DNA from 3 places in the Lapidilactobacillus salsurivasis genome. Region 2 is predicted to be linked to each of the others. Evidence: predicted binding sites of a transcription regulator. Region 2 holds the regulator's gene; each other region holds the start of a gene.

Region 1 (6,769 bases), on a different contig from region 2:
AACAATCAATATCGCACCGCTTCCGAATTACTCTGTGACCTGGTGGATGTTGTCAGCAAAAATGGGAACTTGTTGCTTAATGTGGGCCCCAAGGCTGATGGCACGATCCCAGATGAAGATCGGCAAATTTTATTGGAGATGGGTGCGTGGTTGCGGATCAACGGTGAGGCCATCTATGACTCCCAAGTTTGGCGCAAGTTGGCGGAAGGACCAACGCCGGTGGTTGAAGGGCAGTTCTCTGATGATGAGCAGGAGCCTTATACGTCCGCGGATGTGCGCTACACAGTTCGTGGTCATAATCTTTATGCGATCGCGTTGAAAGGCGCGCCAGATGGTCATTACGATTTTCCAGCCCTAGGAGAACAGAATGCGGAAAAGGGCGCCGAATTCCACGGATTGATCAAGTCCTTGACCCAGCTAGGCTCTGACGCAGCCGTTGAGTATACCCGCGATCCAAGAGGCTTGCATTTACAAACGGCTGGCAATTCTGGCACGCAACCCGTTGTATTCCGTCTGGAGTTGCAGTAGCCCGCGCCGACTTCATCTAGACCGTTTGAGCGGGTGATCAAACGCGGCGGCTAAGACGAACCAGTACTAGCAAGGCCCAATGATTATCAACTGGTGCAAACAAACACCAAGGCGTACCAACCAGTACTAACAAGTTTCCACGATTACCAACCAGTAGCAGAATTACCAATGAGTACCAGAAAATCACAAGGATTATCAGCAAACCCAGTGAAAATCCAACGCTAAACTAACTTTTTGTCAACTTTCCAACGAGTAATCGCGGGAAGTTGGCTTTTTTTCGGTGTTTCTCGGGCAAAAAAGTGCTTGTTCCAATTGCCAGTCGCGCCAATCAATGATACGATGCTTTTATGTGTTTTTGATTTCCGCTGGTTTTGTGTGATCTTTTTAAGGTCGGCACGCCGGCAGTTTAAGGGGTATTTGAATGTTCTCTCTATTACTTGTGGTGATTTACGCGGCGTTTATTAGTTTGGGTCTGCCGGATTCGTTGATTGGTTCTGCTTGGCCGGTGATGCATGGGCAGTTGCACGTGCCTGTTTCCTATGCGGGGATGGCGACCATGATTATTGCTGGCGGGACAATTATTTCTAGCTTGTTTTCTGATCGCTTGATTCGCCGTTTTGGCGCTGGCGTGGTGACCGCAGCCAGTGTGCTGACCACGGCGATCGCCTTATTTGGCTTCTCATTTAGTCCGAATTTCGTGGTGCTTTGCTTATGGGCAGTGCCTTACGGTTTAGGCGCCGGCGCCGTTGACGCGGCTTTGAACAATTATGTCGCCTTGCATTATAAGTCGCGGCAGATGAACTGGCTGCATTGTTTCTGGGGTGTGGGCGCGGCAATCAGTCCGGCAATCATGGGCGGCTTCTTAGCGCGAAACAACAATTGGCAGGGTGGTTATCGCGCGGTTGGCTATTTGCAAATTGGGCTGACCATTATTTTGTTCTTGAGCTTACCTTTGTGGCAACACAATCGTCCTCGGCCAAAAGTTACGTCCACCACCACGGATGCACCAACCGAAATGGGCACCGCCGCTGAACCCCGGCTAAGTTTACCGCAGATTTTGCGGATGCCAGGGGTGGTGACGGCTTTGGTAGCCTTCTTCGCTTATTGTTCCCTGGAAGGAACGACCGGTTTATGGGCCAGCAGTTACCTGGTGCAAGCTAAAGGGGTCGCGCCAGATGTCGCGGCGCGGTTTGCTTCCTTATTCTTCATCGGAATCACAGTCGGTCGCTTCTTCAGTGGCTTGGTCGCCGATCGTTGGGGTGATCATCAGCTGGTGCGCGTCGGTATTAGCATTTTATTAGTGGGCGTCTTTTTGTTGATCTTGCCGGTGCAAGCGACCCAGTTGTCCCTGATTGGCCTAGTAGTGATTGGCTTGGGCTGCGCGCCGATCTATCCGGCAATCATTCATGCCACCCCGATGAACTTTGGCGCCGAGAATTCTCAGGCCATTATCGGGGTCCAAATGGCCAGCGCTTATGTGGGCTCAACCTTCATGCCCCCCTTGTTTGGCGTGTTGGCCAGTACGTTCTCCATTGGCCTCTATCCTGTTTACCTGTTGATTTTCGCCCTGATCCTGTTAGTCATGACCGAATGGCTCAGTCAACAGGTGCTGCATAAGGCTTGGGACTAAGATAATTGCGTTTGGAAAAATAGATTCGTTTGCGGTGGAGCGGTGCTGAAGAGCGCCGCTTTTTTCGTCGGCAATTGTTTGAAGTTTATCCGCGAAATGCGCTAGTTTCTGTTTCCGATTTCTTGCTTTGGGGCAGGTGTGGTGGGGTTTGGCGCGTAGGCGCAACCGGCTGGGACTGCTGATGCGGACTGGAACGTGGTGGGCGTCGTTTGAAGCCAATCCGCAAAGAACGCGGCTTGTCTTCAAATCGAGCCTTGTCCTAAGCGGCAAAGCCGCCAAGGACAATTTCACCACTGAGCCGCGCAGTCCCAGCCGGTTGCTAGGCAGAATTGCGCCTATCTGCAATAGAAGATGGGTATCTGACGAAGTGCTTTTGCAAGCAAGAGGTCAAAACAATCGCCCCTTTTTTGGTGGTACAGCAACATCAACTGATGCGGATTATAGCTGGTTGGTCCAGTTTGCGTAGGCTAGAAATCTTTACCAGTTTTCTCAACAATCCTTGGCAGGATACTGACCGAATTAGCCGATTCATCTAGAACTTACCTCAGTTTATCAAGCAGACTGTACTGGTGTCACCAATTTAAAGCTTGCACCCACTAATCACGGCCGTCAATTGCGTGGCTCCCTATCAATTGGCAACAGCCTACCAGTTGGCGTGAGTGCTCAAACGTCTGTTATAACGTTGAGCAGCGCAAGCCGCGGACAACATTGAAACGTGTTCGTCGACCCAGCTCCTTGCGCTAGCTACGCAATTGTTCCGGAAGCATAGTGCGGCTTCCAAAACAATTGCTAGGTTAATGCTCAAAGTCAACCCGTTGTGTTCCACACTCTGGCGTTGGTGGTTCGTTTGTTAGTTGGCGGAAGGTCGGGCTGGGGGTGAGTCAGCCGCGATATTATTGTTGGCGATTTATCGCCTACAATAAGGCCGAGTTTTGAGATTTTCGGTGGGTTTCCGAAAAGCTCAAAATCGTGCCCGCCGCGTTCCACCACCCCCAGCCCGACCTGGAGCCCCACCACATCTGTCAACCACCAACGCCACGAGCAGCGCAAGCCGCGGCCAATCTACGCTCGCACTTTCCCGATTGCAAAAGCAGGCAAACCTTTTTATAATGAATAAGTCACTTAGGACATTTGCTTCGGGCCCATCTGCCACACCCTGCGTCGCTGAGAATGCAGTTGGCAGCGCGGACCCAGCGCAGAAACTCACAGCCCTAACGTCAAGCATCAAGTAAATATTGGTTCCTAGCGCGGTTGGCCGTTCAGGCAAGACCGGCGCCGTGCAAGGACAAAGAAGGTTGAGTACTCAAGCGATGGCACAACGAATTGAGATTCTAGTTACCCTGAATGAAGCCTATTTGCCGCCGCTCCAAGTCATGTTGGTTTCATTGTTTGAAAATAATCCCCAGCAGTCCTTTCGCATCTGGCTGATCCATCGCCAGATTCCTGCGGCGAAATTGGCCGCGTTAGGGCAGTTGGTCCATAGTTTTGGTGGTCAATTGAAACCGATTCAGGTTGATGGGCAGCATTGGACCGGCGCGCCAACGGAAAACCGCTATCCAATGGAAATGTATTTCCGCTTGTTGTGCGCTAATATTTTACCGAAAAACGTCAAACGGGTCCTTTATTTGGATCCGGATATTCTGGTGGTCAATCCAGTCCAGCAACTTTGGCAAGTGGAACTGGACGGCAAAATGTTGGCGGCGGCGACGCATTCGGGCATGACGCACCTGGTCACTGGAATCAATAATATCCGCCTAGGCACCGACCACGGTTACTATAACTCTGGGGTGATGCTGATTGATTTGGTGCAAGCGCGGAAAATCATCAAGTTTGCCGACATCGAACAGATCATTAATGAACACAGCGACTTGTTGCTGCTGCCTGATCAGGATATTTTAAATTTCTTGTACGGTGAGGACATCAAAGAAATTACTGAGGAAAATTGGAATTACGACGCGCGGAAATATCCCCTTTATTTTACCCGCAGTCTTGGCAAACATGATTTGCAGTGGACCTTGGCCAACACGGCCATTTTACATTTTTGTGGCCATCCTAAACCTTGGGAAGCCCATCATGACACGCGCTTCACCGCGCTGTATCTCAATTACCAGCAGTTGACGGCTCGTCGTTTGCGGACTTTGGCGCCAGCGCTGGTAGAACCTCCAGCAGAATCGACCGCGACCAGTGACAGCCAGTGAGTTTTTGGTGTAAACTAAAGGCGTGTCAAAAAGCAAAAAAAGTAAGTAAAATTGTTTGACCTATTTTGACTAATATGCTAAATTAGCAGAGTAGTTCGAACAGTGCTAATTGAAAAAGAACTAAACTCAAGGAGGCTACACGATGTTAGTACCTACAGTTATTGAACAAACTTCCCGGGGCGAACGCGCTTATGATATTTACTCACGCTTGCTGAAGGATCGGATCATCATGCTGTCTGGCGAAGTCAATGACCAGATGGCCAACTCGATCATCGCCCAATTACTCTTCTTGGACGCTCAAGATTCAACTAAAGATATTTCCCTTTACATCAACTCACCAGGTGGGGTGATCACTTCAGGTTTGGCGATCATGGATACGATGAATTTCATCAAGTCCGACGTCCAAACAATCGCGATCGGCATGGCCGCTTCCATGGCCAGCGTCCTGTTGACTGCTGGGACCAAAGGCAAGCGCTTTGCCTTACCTAACTCAACGGTTTTGATCCATCAACCTTTGGGTGGCGCTCAAGGCCAAGCCACAGAGATCGAGATTGCCGCGGAAGAAATCATCAAGACCCGCAAAAAGATGAACCAGATCTTAGCTGACGCCACTGGCCAAACCTTGGAAACCATTCAAAAGGATACTGAACGGGATAATTATATGACCGCTCAGGAAGCTTTGGATTATGGTTTGATCGACAAGATCATGGTCAACATGAACGATAAATAAAGTATTGAAATCAACTCAGATCAATTAAGTTAGAAAAACGCTACGGCCGGTTGCCGTAGCGTTTTTTGGTATTTAGATCAAGTTGAGCGAGCTCAATTTCAGCGATTAGCAGTCAAGGCGCCTTTTGACGAGGTTAGTTAAATCATTGCTGCCAATAATCAGCGGCGATCCGTTGACCTTGATCGATCTTGGCCCATTGTTGGTCGGCGGTCAGCTCGTTGCCGCCATCGCAGGAAGCAAAACCACACTGATGGGACAAGTAAAGGCGCTCCTTGGGAATGATCTGGCTGGCCTGGTCCAATAGGCGATAAACCCGGGCTTCATCATCCAAATGATCGGTCTTGCTAGAAAGCAAGCCCAAGACAACGGTGACCGCCGGTTTATTCGCTAGAACAGCCAGCGCGGAAAGGTCGCCGGCCCGCTCGTCGTCCCATTCCAAAAAGAACCGATCATAGTGTTGCTCGCCGAGAAACTTTTGCGCGATCGTGGCGTAACTGCCACCAGCGGCGTGCCGGCTAGCGTAGTTACCGCGACAATTGTGGGTCCAGACTTTTAGCCCCAAAGCGTGGCCGTAATCGGCGACTTCATTATTGATCGCGATGAAGGTATCCGCCAAATCGATAACATCACCATTACCAGCGGCGAAGAAACTTTGTTGATTATCCGGCGCGAACAGTTCCCAGAGGCAATCGTCAAATTGAATGATCGTTCCGCCAGCGTCGCGATAATCACGCAGAAATTCTTTGTAGGCGTTGATCAACCCCGCGCGGAGTTCAGCTTGATTGGCGTAAACTTGATCGGGTCCATATAAATGATCAAAAATCGCCAATTCCGTGAAAGCGTGGGCCGCGCCCCAAACAGTGGTTTTGACAGTGGTCGCGCCGGCTTGAGCTTTGAGCGCTTTGAAGATATCAATGAAATGATGTTGGCGGCCAGATAAGGGGGCGGTGATCCGCAAGCCAATGTCCTTGCGGGTCTCAAACGCGCCACCGTCGTGATCTTGGAAGGTGTAACCTTGCTTGGCGATGTAGCGTTCAACGCCGCCGAAGCCCCAGATGAAGTCCAAGTGCCACATTGATTTAGAATATTCGCCGTCAGTAAGGACACTTAGTCCGTGGGCTTTTTGTTCCGCAACGACCGTTTTGATCGCGGCAGTCTCAGCGGCCTGATAACCAGGAAAATCGTGATAAAACGGATAGGTGATATCATCGCGTTGTTCGATTTGGTTTTTATAAGTCAAGAGTGAAGTCGGTCGTAATAATGAACCAACTGTTTGAAAATGAGTTGTTGTCATGGGAATCCTCCAGAAATAAGTCTTGAGGATATCATAGCAAGTTTTTCGGATAATAGATAATACCGGTTAACTTTGTGCTATGATAGGTAAAAACTATAACGGAGGGGCAAACCATGCGCATCCAACAACTAACCTATTTAGAAAAAATCGCGGCAACCGGCTCGATCAACGAGGCCGCCAAACAACTCTTTATCAGTCAACCCTCGTTGTCCCAGGCAATGAAGGAGTTGGAAAAGGAATATCACTTGCAATTGTTTTATCGCAGCAAATTAGGAATCACGCTAACAGCTGAGGGGCGGGAATTTCTGAACTACGCGCGGGGAATCTTGGATCAGGTCAATTTATTGAATGACCATTTCGATGTGGACGTGGTTCGCAAGCACGTTTTT
Region 2 (6,769 bases):
AAAGTCCCACCACCAAGGTCATAAACTAAAACTTTCTCGTCAGCGTCGCCTTTATCAAGGCCATAAGCCAAAGCGCTGGCCGTTGGTTCGTTGATGATCCGTTGCACATTCAAGCCGGCGATCTTCCCAGCGTCTTTAGTGGCCTGACGTTGGCTGTCGTTGAAGTAAGCAGGCACCGTAATGACCGCGTCTGTCACAGTTTCGCCAAGATAGTCCTCAGAGAATTTCTTGATGTACTGCAAGATCATCGCGGAAATTTCTTGTGGGGTGTATTCCTTGCCATTAGCTGAGACTTTGTAGCCAGCCTCGCCCATATGACGTTTGATCGAAGAAATTGTATCAGGGTTGGTGATCGCTTGCCGCTTGGCAACTTCACCAACTTGGATTTCACCGTCTTTGAAAGCCACGACAGATGGAGTCGTCCGATTGCCTTCTGGGTTTGTAATGATTTTTGGTTTGCCGCCTTCAAGGACTGCAACTGCAGAGTTGGTTGTCCCTAAGTCGATCCCAATAACTTTTGCCATATTGAATTACCTCACTTATTATTTAAAAATTAATTGACTTTGATTGAAACAAGTTCGCTCAACGCGGCTATTTGGCCACGATGACCATCGCTGGCCGGATCGTGCGATCTTTCAGGCAATAGCCCTTTTGCAGGACCTGATAGATCGTGTCCGCTGGATGTTCAGCGTCGGCTGGCGCCGTTTGCACGGCCTGATGATAATGAGGATCAAATGGTTCGCCGACCTGACCAACCGCGGTAATGGCGTTATCTTGCAAAGCTGCTTGTAGGTGATCCAGCACCATCGCCACACCCTTGTGCAGTTGCTGCGCTGATTCGCCTTCCACTTTAACAGCTAACGCCCGCTCCAAGTTATCCACCACTGGTAAAATCGCCGTGCCTAACTTTTGGGCCGCGTATTTCGCTTGGGTTTCGCGTTCTTTCTCATGGCGCGCGTGCATGTTCTGGATTTCAGCCTGGGCACGCAACCATTGATCTTGTAAATCCTCATTCTTCGCGGTTAGATCCGCCACTTTTTGTTCTAACACAGCCGGATCAGTGGCAATAACCTCTTTCAGATCTTCATCATTCAGATCCTCGATTACTTGCTTCACTGATTCTTGCTGCTTCGCCTTTTTGGCGGCTTTCTTACTTTCTTTAGCCTGTTTCGCCTGTTCTGCGAATTTCGCGTCTTTTTCAGATGGAAATTCAACTGGCTGCTCAGGTTGTTTGTTTGTCTTAGCGGACAAATCCGTCACTCCTTTGATTTAAACTAGCTATCATCGTGAAAATAGCCGTAATACTCAACTAGCTTCTTAACCAATTCATCGCTGAAAAGTTGTAACAACCCAATCAGTTGCGAATAGGGCATGCTGGTGGGCCCGAGAATCGCGATCACGCCATCCCCGTGCTGACCCACATGATACTTGGCCGTGATCAAACCATAGTCACTAAGCAGCGAATTATTGAATTCGTCGCCTAAGCGGACGGAAATCGGACCTAGAACTTGTTGCGGATCTTGCGGATTTTTCGCCGCGGCCAACTGATCCAGATCCAATAACGATGGCAAGATCGATTCCTTGTCAAGCAGTTGATACACACTCTTCAGCTGATCAAGATCGGTCGGTTGGGCGAAACTCAGGAGATTGGAACGACCACCCACATAGAAATGTTGCGAGGCCGCCCGCTTCAACACATCACCAAACAAATCGATAAAACCAGTCGAAGAATGCAAATATTTCGTCAACAATTGGGGAATTTCACTGGCGAGTTTTTGTTTCACGACAGCCAGAGGCAAGCCGACCAGTTGATCATTAATGATCCGGACGGCCTTCTCCAAATCGTCGGAGCTGATCAAATGCAACAACCGATAAACGCGACTTTCCACCGTCCCAGCGCTGGTCGCCAAAATGGCAATGATCTGATCATGACCCAACGGAATCACCCGAAACCCAGTTAACGTCACATTGGCGCTTTCCGGTCCCAGTGAAATCGTGGTGTAATTGGTCAAATTTGATAAAATCGTCGCGGATTGCTTGACGATCTCATCGATTTCATGATAATCGTGGTCAAAGTTCGCCGCGATTTTATCAAAAACCTGCGGCGAGACCGCGGTCGGTTGCAGCAAATGATCGAGATAATAACGATAACCAGCCGTTGATGGGATCCGTCCCGATGATGTGTGATTTTTCATGATCAACCCATCATCTTCCAGCGCCGCCATTTCATTACGAATCGTGGCGGAACTGATGTGGAACGGCAATTGACCCATCAATGTCTTGGAACCAACAGGCTGTCCTGTTTCGTTATAAATACGAACAATCTCTGCCAAAATCAGTGCCTGACGTTTGGTCGGCATAGTTATCACCTCTTTTTTAGCACTTGATTGTTATGAGTGCTAACAACACTATAAAATATACCAACCGCGGCTTTTAAAGTCAAGGAAACGCACCATTTTTCTTTAAAAAAACGTGAAATCAGACCGGGGACCGATGAGCTTCTCCGCCCTGATTGTCGATGGGACTCAACCCATGCTCAGACTAGATAAAGTAGTTTGCCCGCGGCTTGCGCTGCGCGTGGCGTTGGTGGTGGGCAGATGTGGTAGGGCTCCAGGTCGGGCTGGGGGTGGTGGAACGCTGCGGGCACGACTTGAAGCTTTTCGGAAGTGCACCGAAAATCTTCAAGCTCGGCCTTATTGTAGGCGATAAATCGCCAACAATAATATCGCGGCTGACTCACCCCCAGCCCGACCTTCCGCCAACGAGCAAACGAACCACCAACGCCACGCTCCGCTCCAGCCGCTCAACGTTATAACAGTCGTTTGAGCGCTCACGCCGATTGGCAAGCTATGGTCAATTGATAAGGAGCCACGCAATTGGCGACCGTGGTTAGTGGTCACAAGTTTTAAATTGGTGACACCAGGATAGTCTGCTTGATAAACCGGACTAGTTCTCAGTGAATCACCTGAATCGGTTTTTTTCCAACCAATGATTGTTTATGGAGCGGATAAAGATGTTCCACTTACGCAAAATGTCCCGACCTTCTAATCCAAATCCGTTGGCATTGCCGTATCACCCAAAAAGGTCATTTGTTCGACCGCGGCTTGCGCTGCGAAATTCGGGGTGAGCTCGCTGTGGGCGTCACTTTGAGCTTTTCGGAAAACCACCGAAAATCTCAAAGCTGAGCCTTGGTCTAAGTGGCAAAGCCACTAAGACCAATTTCACGGCGATCTCACCCCGAATTTCTCCGCTCCAGCCGCTCAACGTTTTAACAGCCGTTTGAGCGCTCACGCCATCTTGTAAGCTATTGTTAAATTGATGGGGAGCCACGCAACTGACGACCATGGTTAATAGTTACCAGCTTTAAATTGGTGACACCAGGATAGTCTGCTTGATAAACTGAGTCAAGTTCTTGATCAGTCCGTTGAATCGGTCGGTTTCCACCCATGAATTGTTAAAGAAACAAACGGAACTGTTCAGCCTACGCAAAAGATACCGACCGCCTGATTCAAAATCCGTTGTTATTCTGTACCACGAAAAAAGTGTGATGGCTTTGACCACTACACTTGCAAAAGTACTTCGTCAGATATTCAAATCCGATTGTAGATAGGCTCAATTCTGTTCAGCAACCGGGTCGGGCCATGCGGCTCAGCAGTGAAATTATTCTTTGCGGCTTTGCCGCTTAGAATAAGGCTTGATTTTGAGACAAGCCGCGGTTTTTGCGGATTGGCTCAAAACAACGCCCACTGCGTTCCAGCCGCACAAATGGCCCGACCCGGTTGCGCTCACGCGCAACACCCAACCACATCTGCAATCAAAGCAAAAAAAGCGGCGTGACCGCCACTTTTCAAAACCAAAACCACACCTGCAAATCAAACCAACATGAAATCAGCGAAAACATCATTGCCAACAAACCGACCGCGCTCAGTCAGCGCATAAGCAGGCCCCAGATCGACCAGCAACCCCTGCTGGATCAACCGGGGGATCACCTGGGGATAAACCGCCAAGATCGAACGGCCGAAACGTTCCTGAAAGCGGGCTTTTTCCACCCCGGCGTTTAGCCTTAGACCGAGGAAAAGTTGCTCCTCGATTTGTTGATCAGTGGTGATCTGCTCCGCCGTTAGGATCGGTAATCGTTCCTGAGCCAAGGGCTGCAAGTATTGTTGGATCGCGCCGAAATTCTGATACCGAGTTTGCCCCAAGTAGCCCGACGCGCCGGCGCCAAAACCAAAATAATGCTCATTATGCCAATAGACCAGGTTATGTTGCGATTGAAAACCCGGTCGGGCAAAGTTGCTGATCTCGTACTGTTCGATGCCATGGGCGTTCAACGTGTCCATTGCCAGCTGATACATATCCGCTTCCATATCTTGACTGGGCAGCTGTAATTTACCCCGGCGCATCAAGTTGTAGAAAACTGTTTTGCGTTCTAAAATCAGCGAATAGGTCGCGTAATGAGGAATTTCCAGCGCCAAGGCCTGACGCAAACTGCGTTGAAAATCAACCAGATCCTGACCCGGCAAGCGATAGATCAGGTCAATGGAAATGTTGTCAAAACCAGCTTGTTGGGCCTGTTCCACCGCCTGGACCGCCTGACGCGCCGTATGGGTACGGCCGATTTTTTTCAAAACGGTGTCATTGAATGACTGGACCCCGATGCTGAGCCGGTTGACGCCGTGGGACCGAAGCAAGGCGAGTTTGGTGTCATCAAGGAGGTCATTGGGATTGGCCTCAAAGGTCACTTCTTGACCGTGAAATGGCAACAATTCCTGAACACCGGTCAAGAGGAAGTCCAGCTCCGCCGCAGGTAAGGCGCTGGGGGTGCCGCCGCCGAAATAAATGGTGCCAATGGCCACATCGGGATATTGAGCCAAGGTCAAACGGATCTCGGCCAGCAACGCCACCAAATAATCATGGACCGGTTGCCCATTGATCAGCACCTTGTTGAAATTGCAATAGTAACAAATATGATCACAAAAAGGAATATGAATATAGACAGCGGCCTGTTGGCGACTAACCTGTGCTACCATGTGCGTTCCTCCTATTCGGACACTTTGAAAATGACTGCCGCGCTGATTTTAACGAACATTTTAAGCCTTGTCCGCGGCCAAAAAAGCGCGACTCTGTTGGGCATCTTTTTGTAACTGGGCGACTAATCCTGCCGCGCCGGTAAATTTGACTTCACCCCGTAAATAGTGATACCAGCGCAATTTGACCGTCTCACCATAAATATCCAGATCAAAATCAAAAATATTACATTCCACGGTCAGCGGATGGTCAGCGCCAAACGTGACATTGCGGCCAATCGAAGTCATTGACGGGTACCAACGCCCCTGAACCAAGATTTCGGTGGTATAGATCCCCACGCCGGGCAAGCGCTCCCCGTGAGTCGTGCGAATATTCGCCGTTGGGTAGCCCAAGGTCCGGCCGCGCGCCTCGCCATGGACCACGATGCCTGAGGTTTGATACACATAACCCAGCAAGTGATTCGCCGCATCAACTTGACCGCTAGCCAACGCGTCGCGAATAGCGCTAGATGAGATCTTATGGGCCAACAATTGCTGTTGCGGCACTTCAATGATTTCGAAACGGTCTTGGGCATAAGCCGGTAAATGAGCCATATCAGCGATGGTTTTCGGCCCATAGGTATAGTCAAAACCAGCCACCGCCACCTGCACGCCTAAACCAACCAGGAATTGATCGACAAATTTCTGTGGCGTTAAATGGCCCACTTGTGAGGTAAAATCGACCACATATAAATAATCGACGCCTAGCCCCGCCATCAATTCGATTTTGCGCTCCAAGGTCGACAAATACGTGAAGTCCGCCGCATCGACTTTCTGAAAAACGATCCCCGGATACTTATCAAAAGTCATCACCGCTACCGGCAAATCCGCCGCCTGTCCCGCCGCTAACGCGGTCTTGATCACCGCTTGATGGCCACGATGGACCCCGTCAAAGAACCCCAGGGCCATGACTTTAGAGCGCAGATCGATTTTTGTTGCCTGAAATGGATAGCTTAAATGAATGACTTCCATAATTGTTCCCTCTTCCTTGAACAGTGACCAAACAAATTAACAATACGCTGACAATACTTTAAAATGACAGTGCCCCAATACTTCGAAAATTCTGAAAAGATTTTGAAAGCGCTGAATCAAGCTTTGAAAATATCTGGGTCAACTTTTAACATCAGCGGACACCCGCCCTACTGATTGGCCAATAGCATGGTTTCGGCGCTGTAATTGCCTAGACGACTAGGTTGATAACGATAGATCGCCTTGATTTTATCCTCGTAAAACAGGGTAACTTCCGGCGCCGAGCTTGCCAAGGTGATCGCGCCGCCATTTTTGACCAGTTGCCATTGGGCCGCGTCCAGTCGCACAGCTGGTAAGGCCGCTAATACTGTTTCGATCGGGCGTAAAACCGGGCCCAGGTCAGCTTGGGCCATCGCTGCTTCGACCTGCGCCAAGGTCACCGTTTCCGCCAAGGTGATGCCGCCGCTTTCCAACCGCTGCAAGGACGACATCACCGCCGGCACCCCTAATAACTGCCCACAATCCGTGGCCAAGGTCCGCACATAGGTCCCCTTGGAGCAACTGACTGTAAATGGAAAGCGCGTCACCCCAGTAGTCGCGTCATATTCAAGAGGCGCCGTCCGCTGGAAGCTAAAAACGTGGATCTGCCGCACTGGCCGCTCCACTGTTTCGCCAGCTCGAGCGTACTCATAAAGTCGGCGCCCGTTGACCTTGACCGCTGAAAACATCGGGGG
Region 3 (6,769 bases), on a different contig from region 2:
CAGCGGCGAAGACCGCCGTCATTTCCGCAATGATCGTGTTGTGGGAATCCAGGCCACTATTTTGAGCCAAATAGCCAATGGTCAGGCCTTTATTCTTGACGACTTGACCCTCATCGGGGGAATCGATGCCGGCGATGATCTTTAGTAATGTTGATTTTCCCGAGCCATTAACGCCCACGAGCCCGACGCGGCCTTGATCTTGGACCTCTAAATTGACACCTGAGAACAGCGTTTCGGCGCCGAAAAAACGAGCGACTTGTTGCGCTTGCAGTATAATCATTGTGAGTTTCCTCCGTAACAAATGAAAATTAATAAAAGTTTAAATTCTTTTGATGTGAGAACATTATAATGTGGAAAGCTATAGAATAAAGGGTTCAAGCATTTTTATTGCATCTTTTTCACGAAACGGTTATTATGCAACTTAGAAAACAAGTTGTTTATTTACTCAATTTGTGGAATAATCATTTTGGATAATTGACAAGCTTTACAAAAAAACGATTGAAAGACTGAGGTGTTTCAGCAATGGCTGAAATAAAAATTCCAAAGGCAACGGCACGCCGTTTACCTTTATATTACCGTTATTTACAATTTCTCCACGATGGCGAGAAAAAGAAGGTTTCCTCCGCGGAACTCTCTGAAGCTGTTAAAGTGGACAGCGCGACGATCCGCCGTGACTTTTCTTACTTTGGCGCTTTAGGCAAACGTGGCTATGGTTATGATGTTGACTCTTTGTTGACATTCTTCAAGCGTTTGCTGAACCAAGACCATTTGACGAATGTGGCTTTGGTTGGTGTGGGCAATTTGGGCCACGCGTTATTGAACTATAATTTCCGGCAAACGAATAATATTCGGATCAGTGCTGCTTTTGATGTGGATCCTGACTTGACAGGCACGATTCAAAGTGGCGTGCCGATTTATCCGATGGCCCAGTTGAAGGAACAGTTGCGCGCGCAACAGATCGATATCGTGATTTTGACGGTGCCAATCGAACAAGCGCAGGAAATCACCGATGAATTGGTCAAAGTTGGCATCAAGGGTATTTTAAACTTCACACCTTTGCGGGTCAATGTGCCCGATGATGTTCGGGTTCACAATGTGGACCTGGCCAACGAATTACAAACGTTGATCTACTTCTTGGACAACTTCAATGAAGACGGCACGTTGATCAACCCATTGGCCCATGATCCCTTGTTCAACTAGATTTTTTTGAAGCATTATTCGCGCAGCCACCTAATTTGATTAGGTGGTTTTTTGATGTCTGGAAGTTAATGAAATGTGGTTCAGGTGAGGCAGCTGCCTGCGCGGAAGGCCGATTGGTTACTTCAGCAAGAAGATAGAGATCAACAACGAGATGCTGTTGTAAATGATGTGGGCGGTGATGGTGACCTTGATCGACTTGGTCTTGTGATAAAGCCAGCACTGCACGACGCCAATGCCCGCGTAGACGATCAAGAAGCGATTGTCATTATGAGCCAAGCCGAAGAGTAGGCTGGAGATCAAGGCCGCGCCGGTGGGGTTCATCAGCCGACTGCCTAAACCGTAAAGCGTTTTGCGAAAAACCAACTCCTCCAAAATTGGGGCGATCAGGGCCGCATAAACGGCATAGAGTGGTGCTTTGCGAACCACTTGCAGAATTTCTTGCGTGTTTTGCGAGGTTTGCGGCGCGCCTGAGAAGAGGGTGATCAGCACCGTGCCCATGAGGTTGACGCCATAGAACAGCAAGAGTCCCAAAAAACCATATAATAACACATCGGCTACTGCGATTTTAGCCTCAGGTTGGATGCCGATCTGACGGTCTGAACGTTGGTCAAACCAAACGAAAACACCGGTCAGCACAATGCTGAGCCCCATTTGCCAATTCACGCCGCTGACGCCTTTCAAGCCCACCGCTGATAAAATCAAGCCGGGAACGAGAAGAATCCCCAAATAGCTCACCACGATCCAAACAATTTTAGACCAAATTTTTCGGGGCTCGATTTCTTGATTAGTCATAGCAATATCCTTTCTTCTTAAGCCGGACTTCGTTGGTGCAGTCCGACGATTGTGCCGCGCCGCGCTGATTTACGCGCTAGAGATGGTCGCAACACGACCTGATAAAGTTGAACAAACTAGTTCCATGATAACAATATTTGTCGCGCAAAAAAAGGTTAACTTTTGTTGGGCTCAACCAGCTTCCCGAAAACAAGCGCTACCTTTCAGTAAAATATGGCCGCTTTGACGACTTTATTTGAAGATTAAACACAAAAAATCAGGAAGTGAGTTGAAATAACTTGCAATCAACCTGAAAAATGCTATTATAAATCTTGTGGTTAGCACTTGATGCAACTGAGTGCTAAAAAAGAATAAATGTTAACGGAGGGATTTTCTGTGTTAAAACCTTTAGGAGATCGTGTGATCGTAACTGTTGAAGAACCAGAGGAACAAACGGTTGGCGGGATTGTTTTAGCAAGTAACGCTAAAGAGAAACCACAAACTGGCAAGATCGTGGCAATCAGCGCAGGTCGCTTTACTGATGATGGTCAGCAAGTACCTTTGACTGTTAAAGCAGGCCAAACGGTGTTATTCGACAAGTATGCTGGCTCTGAAGTTAAATACGAAGGCACGTCATATTTGGTCCTTCACGAGAAAGACATCATGGCGATCGTCGACTAGTTCAGCGTTGACGACAGACGTTATAAATAAAATTTTTTTGATAAGGTGGTAATTTTTAATGACGAAAGAAATCAAATTTTCTGAAGATGCGCGCGCGGCAATGCTTCGCGGCGTTGATCAATTAGCAAATACCGTTAAAACAACTTTAGGACCAAAAGGCCGCAATGTTGTTTTGGAGAAATCATATGGCTCACCTGAAATCACCAATGATGGGGTCACCATTGCCAAAGACATTGAATTAGAAGATCATTTCGAGAACATGGGCGCGAAACTGGTTTCCGAAGTTGCCTCGAAGACCAACGATATCGCTGGTGATGGGACCACAACCGCCACAGTTTTGGCCCAAGCGATCATTCGCGAAGGGATGAAGAACGTCACTGCTGGCGCCAACCCAGTTGGTATCCGCCGCGGGATCGAATTAGCGACCACCACTGCGGTAGCCGAGTTACACAAGATCGCGCATAAAGTTGAAAACAAGAGTCAAATCGCGCAAGTCGCTTCAGTTTCTTCTTCCAGCGAAGAAGTCGGTAAATTGATTGCTGACGCCATGGAAAAAGTTGGTCATGATGGTGTGATCACGATCGAAGAATCCAAAGGGATTGAAACAGATCTCAGTGTGGTTGAAGGAATGCAATTCGATCGCGGCTACTTGTCCCAATATATGGTGACAGATAACGACAAGATGGAAGCTGACTTAGACAATCCTTACATTTTGATCACCGACAAGAAGATCAGCAACATTCAAGAAATCCTGCCAATGTTGCAAGAAATCGTGCAACAAGGTAAGGCGCTCTTGATCATTGCGGACGATGTGGAAGGCGAAGCATTGCCAACCTTAGTTCTGAACAAGATCCGCGGGACCTTTAATGTTGTTGCCGTCAAGGCGCCTGGCTTTGGCGATCGTCGTAAGGCGCAATTGGAAGATATCGCTGTTTTGACCGGTGGGACTGTCATTACTAGTGACCTTGGCTTGGAATTGAAGGATACCAAGTTGGAACAATTGGGTCAAGCTGGTAAAGTGACCGTCACTAAGGACAACACCACGATCGTTGAAGGCGCTGGTGCCAAAGACGCGATCCAGGAACGGGTGGACTTGATCAAGGGTCAAATCGCCGACACAACTTCTGATTTCGATCGGGAAAAATTGCAAGAACGTTTGGCTAAATTAGCTGGCGGTGTTGCGGTGATCAACGTCGGGGCTGCAACTGAAACTGAATTGAAAGAACGCAAATATCGCATCGAAGACGCGCTGAACGCAACACGGGCCGCAGTTGAAGAAGGCTATGTCGCTGGTGGTGGGACTGCTTTTGTCAACGTCATCTCTGCTGTTAAAGCCTTGCAAGAAACTGGCGATGTTCAAACTGGGATCAACATCGTGGTTCGGGCCTTGGAAGAACCAGTTCGTCAAATCGCTGAAAATGCGGGGATGGAAGGTTCCGTCATTGTGGAACACATGAAGGGCCAAGCAAACGAGGTTGGTTATAACGCTGCCACTGATAAGTGGGAGAATATGATCGAGGCCGGAATCTTGGATCCAACTAAGGTCACTCGTTCGGCGTTACAAAATGCAGCCAGTGTTGCTGCTTTGATGTTAACGACAGAAGCTGTTGTGGCTGATAAGCCAGAACCTGAGAAGTCTGATGCTCCTGCTGGCCCTGGTGCTGGCATGGGCGGCATGATGTAAGCTGTTCTACCAAAAATGGTTACCAAAAGAGGTCGATCCCCACGGATCGCCTCTTTTTCTATGCTCATTTTTGCAGCGTCATCCTACTACTGGACTTGGCGCCACCGTTTAATGATCGGTTTGGCGTTGGTGTGGGTGCGATTGGGGGCGCGGTATAACTTGTTGATTTTGCGGTTACATTTTCGTCAGATTAGTTTTGTGTTTAGCTTTAGAAACAGATATACTGATACAGTAGACTGTCAGATAAAGTGGGTGAGTTCTTGGCAACAAAACACGAAGAGATCATTCGTTATTTAGAAACTTTGCCGATCGGCCAGAAGGTTTCGGTGCGCTCGATCGCGCATGAGCTTCAGGTCAGCGAAGGCACGGCATATCGGGCCATCAAATCGGCAGAAACCAATGGGTTAGTGGCGACGATTGAGCGGGTCGGTACGGTCCGAATAGAGAAGGAGCGACCGAAACAGATCGAGGAACTGTCTTTCTCAGACATTCTTGAGTTGATCAATGGGCGCTTACTTGGCGGCGCGGCCGGACTAGCGAAAACTTTAAATAAATTTGTGATTGGCGCGATGACGGAAGAGGCGATGATTCCCTATATCACGCCAATGTCGCTGGTGATCGTTGGGAATCGAACGGGCGCTCAGCAAATCGCTCTGGAACACGGTGCCGCGGTGTTGATCACCGGTGGCTTTGAGGCGTCAAGCGAGAATATTCGCCTGGCTGATGATGAAGAGTTGCCTTTGATCAGTACCAGTTATGACACTTATACCGTGGCAAGCCTGATCAACCGGGAGATTTCCAACAAGAATATCAAGCAAGACATTTTGACGGTCAACGACGTTTATGAGCCTCGTGACCAGATCCAGGTATTGCTGCAATCGCAAAAGGTCAGTGATTATCTGGCTTTGCGTAATAGCACCAATAAATCGCGGTTTGCGGTGGTCACCGAAAAAGGACGCTTGGTCGGCGTGATCACTTATCACGATATTCAGGGTTTCAGCGCGGGAACTGGGCTTGATAAGGTGATGGTCAAGAATCCGATTACGGTGACTTTACACACCTCGTTGGCTAACGCGACGCATCTACTGATGTCCAATTCGATTGATTTACTGCCAGTCGTCGATACTGGGTTCAATTTAGTCGGTTTGGTCAATCGCAACGATGTCCAAGCGCATGAACGGCCGCTTTCGAAGATGGGGACCTGGACGTTGGAGGCGCAAATCGGCGAGGCGCTGTCTGTTGAGGAGACGCCAGTGGTCACTGGCGACGATTTTCCAGCTTGGCGGGCCGTGGTCACACCGCAAATGGCCAATGATGATGGGACTTTGGCCATTGGGGTCTTAACCGAACTGCTGACTTTGGCCGCAACGCGCTCATTACGCCTTTACCAACAAAAGGTCAGCATGGTTGATCAACTGAATCTATATTATTTACGCTTGGTCCAGATCGATCATGAATTGACCATCAAATTACGGGTCGTTAATGCCAGTCGGCGGCGTACCTATTTCGATATTGATATTTTATCGGATCATCTAGTCGTGGCCAAAGCGATGGTCACTTGCCAAGTTATTGAGGAGATATAAACGATGGAAGCAAATTTTGCACAGATTCTAGAAAAAATCAAAGCCTACGATAAAATCGTGATCCACCGCCATCAAAATCCGGATCCGGATGCGGTTGGGTCCCAGGCTGGCCTAGCGACAGCAATCAAAGCAGGCTATCCTGACAAACAAGTTAAGATCGTTGGGAGCTCAGTCGGCGATTTAGATTGGTTGGCCCAGCCCGAAGAGGTTGCCGATGACTTTTATCAAGGGGCCTTGGTTATTGTGGTAGATACGGCGAATACGCCGCGTATCAGTGATCCCCGGTTTGACCAAGGGGACTTCCTGATCAAAATCGATCATCATCCTAATCGTGACGCTTATGGCGACTATTATCATGTTGTGACTGAGGCATCCAGCAGCTCCGAATTGGTCGTTGATTTGATCAATGACAGTGAGGGCGCTTTGATGCTGACCCAAGAAGCGGCGCGGGTGTTGTACGCGGGGATCGTCGGAGATACCGGTCGCTTTATGTATAATTCCACCACCACCCATACTTTCAACGTGGCTGCCCAACTGGTCGGCACTGGTTTCAATCATTCAGTTGTCAGTGAGAACCTTTATGAAATGACGTTAGCACAGGCGCGGTTGCAGTCGATCGTCTTCGATCAAATCAGTTTTGATGGCCATGGTGCCGCTCATGTGATGATCAGTCGCGAATTGATCGCGAAGCTAGGATTACGTGATGATCAGGTGAATTCGATCGTGTCCACTCCTGGTCGTTTGAAGGGTGTGCTGCTTTGGTCGATCTACGTTGAAAAGCCTGACGGCACATATCGGGTTCATTTCCGTTCCAAAGGGCCAATCATCAATGCCATCGCTCAAGAGCATG

Evidence for each region. The regulator HrcA, encoded in region 2, represses chaperone genes, less so after heat shock. The targets are predictions, from matches to a motif close to TTAGCACTCNNNNNNNNNGAGTGCTAA.
Region 1: clpP (ATP-dependent Clp endopeptidase proteolytic subunit ClpP) is a predicted target of HrcA. The motif match lies at 4,439-4,465, and genes of this name have one in related genera.
Region 3: groES (co-chaperone GroES) is a predicted target of HrcA. The motif match lies at 2,310-2,336, and genes of this name have one in related genera.

What each region holds. Positions count from the first base shown of each region.
Region 1 is NZ_BAAABI010000004.1:77,304-84,072, forward strand. Features, by position in the region: gene ACYVSB_RS06200 (alpha-L-fucosidase) at 1-528, shown strand, start outside; gene ACYVSB_RS06205 (MFS transporter) at 950-2,158, shown strand; gene ACYVSB_RS06210 (hypothetical protein) at 2,307-2,624, shown strand; gene ACYVSB_RS06215 (glycosyltransferase family 8 protein) at 3,469-4,356, shown strand; gene clpP (ATP-dependent Clp endopeptidase proteolytic subunit ClpP) at 4,499-5,086, shown strand; gene ACYVSB_RS06225 (cobalamin-independent methionine synthase II family protein) at 5,229-6,380, opposite strand; gene ACYVSB_RS06230 (LysR family transcriptional regulator) at 6,494-6,769, shown strand, end outside.
Region 2 is NZ_BAAABI010000002.1:6,816-13,584, reverse strand. Features, by position in the region: gene dnaK (molecular chaperone DnaK) at 1-524, opposite strand, end outside; gene grpE (nucleotide exchange factor GrpE) at 592-1,251, opposite strand; gene hrcA (heat-inducible transcriptional repressor HrcA) at 1,275-2,360, opposite strand; gene ACYVSB_RS02020 (hypothetical protein) at 2,694-2,900, opposite strand; gene ACYVSB_RS02015 (hypothetical protein) at 3,045-3,167, opposite strand; gene ACYVSB_RS02010 (hypothetical protein) at 3,142-3,330, opposite strand; gene ACYVSB_RS02005 (hypothetical protein) at 3,311-3,448, opposite strand; gene ACYVSB_RS02000 (hypothetical protein) at 3,655-3,837, shown strand; gene hemW (radical SAM family heme chaperone HemW) at 3,873-5,030, opposite strand; gene ribF (riboflavin biosynthesis protein RibF) at 5,091-6,038, opposite strand; gene truB (tRNA pseudouridine(55) synthase TruB) at 6,206-6,769, opposite strand, start outside.
Region 3 is NZ_BAAABI010000009.1:11,402-18,170, reverse strand. Features, by position in the region: gene ACYVSB_RS10265 (ABC-F family ATP-binding cassette domain-containing protein) at 1-280, opposite strand, end outside; gene ACYVSB_RS10260 (redox-sensing transcriptional repressor Rex) at 523-1,200, shown strand; gene ACYVSB_RS10255 (lysostaphin resistance A-like protein) at 1,318-1,992, opposite strand; gene groES (co-chaperone GroES) at 2,368-2,652, shown strand; gene groL (chaperonin GroEL) at 2,711-4,336, shown strand; gene ACYVSB_RS10240 (DRTGG domain-containing protein) at 4,597-5,919, shown strand; gene ACYVSB_RS10235 (DHH family phosphoesterase) at 5,923-6,769, shown strand, end outside.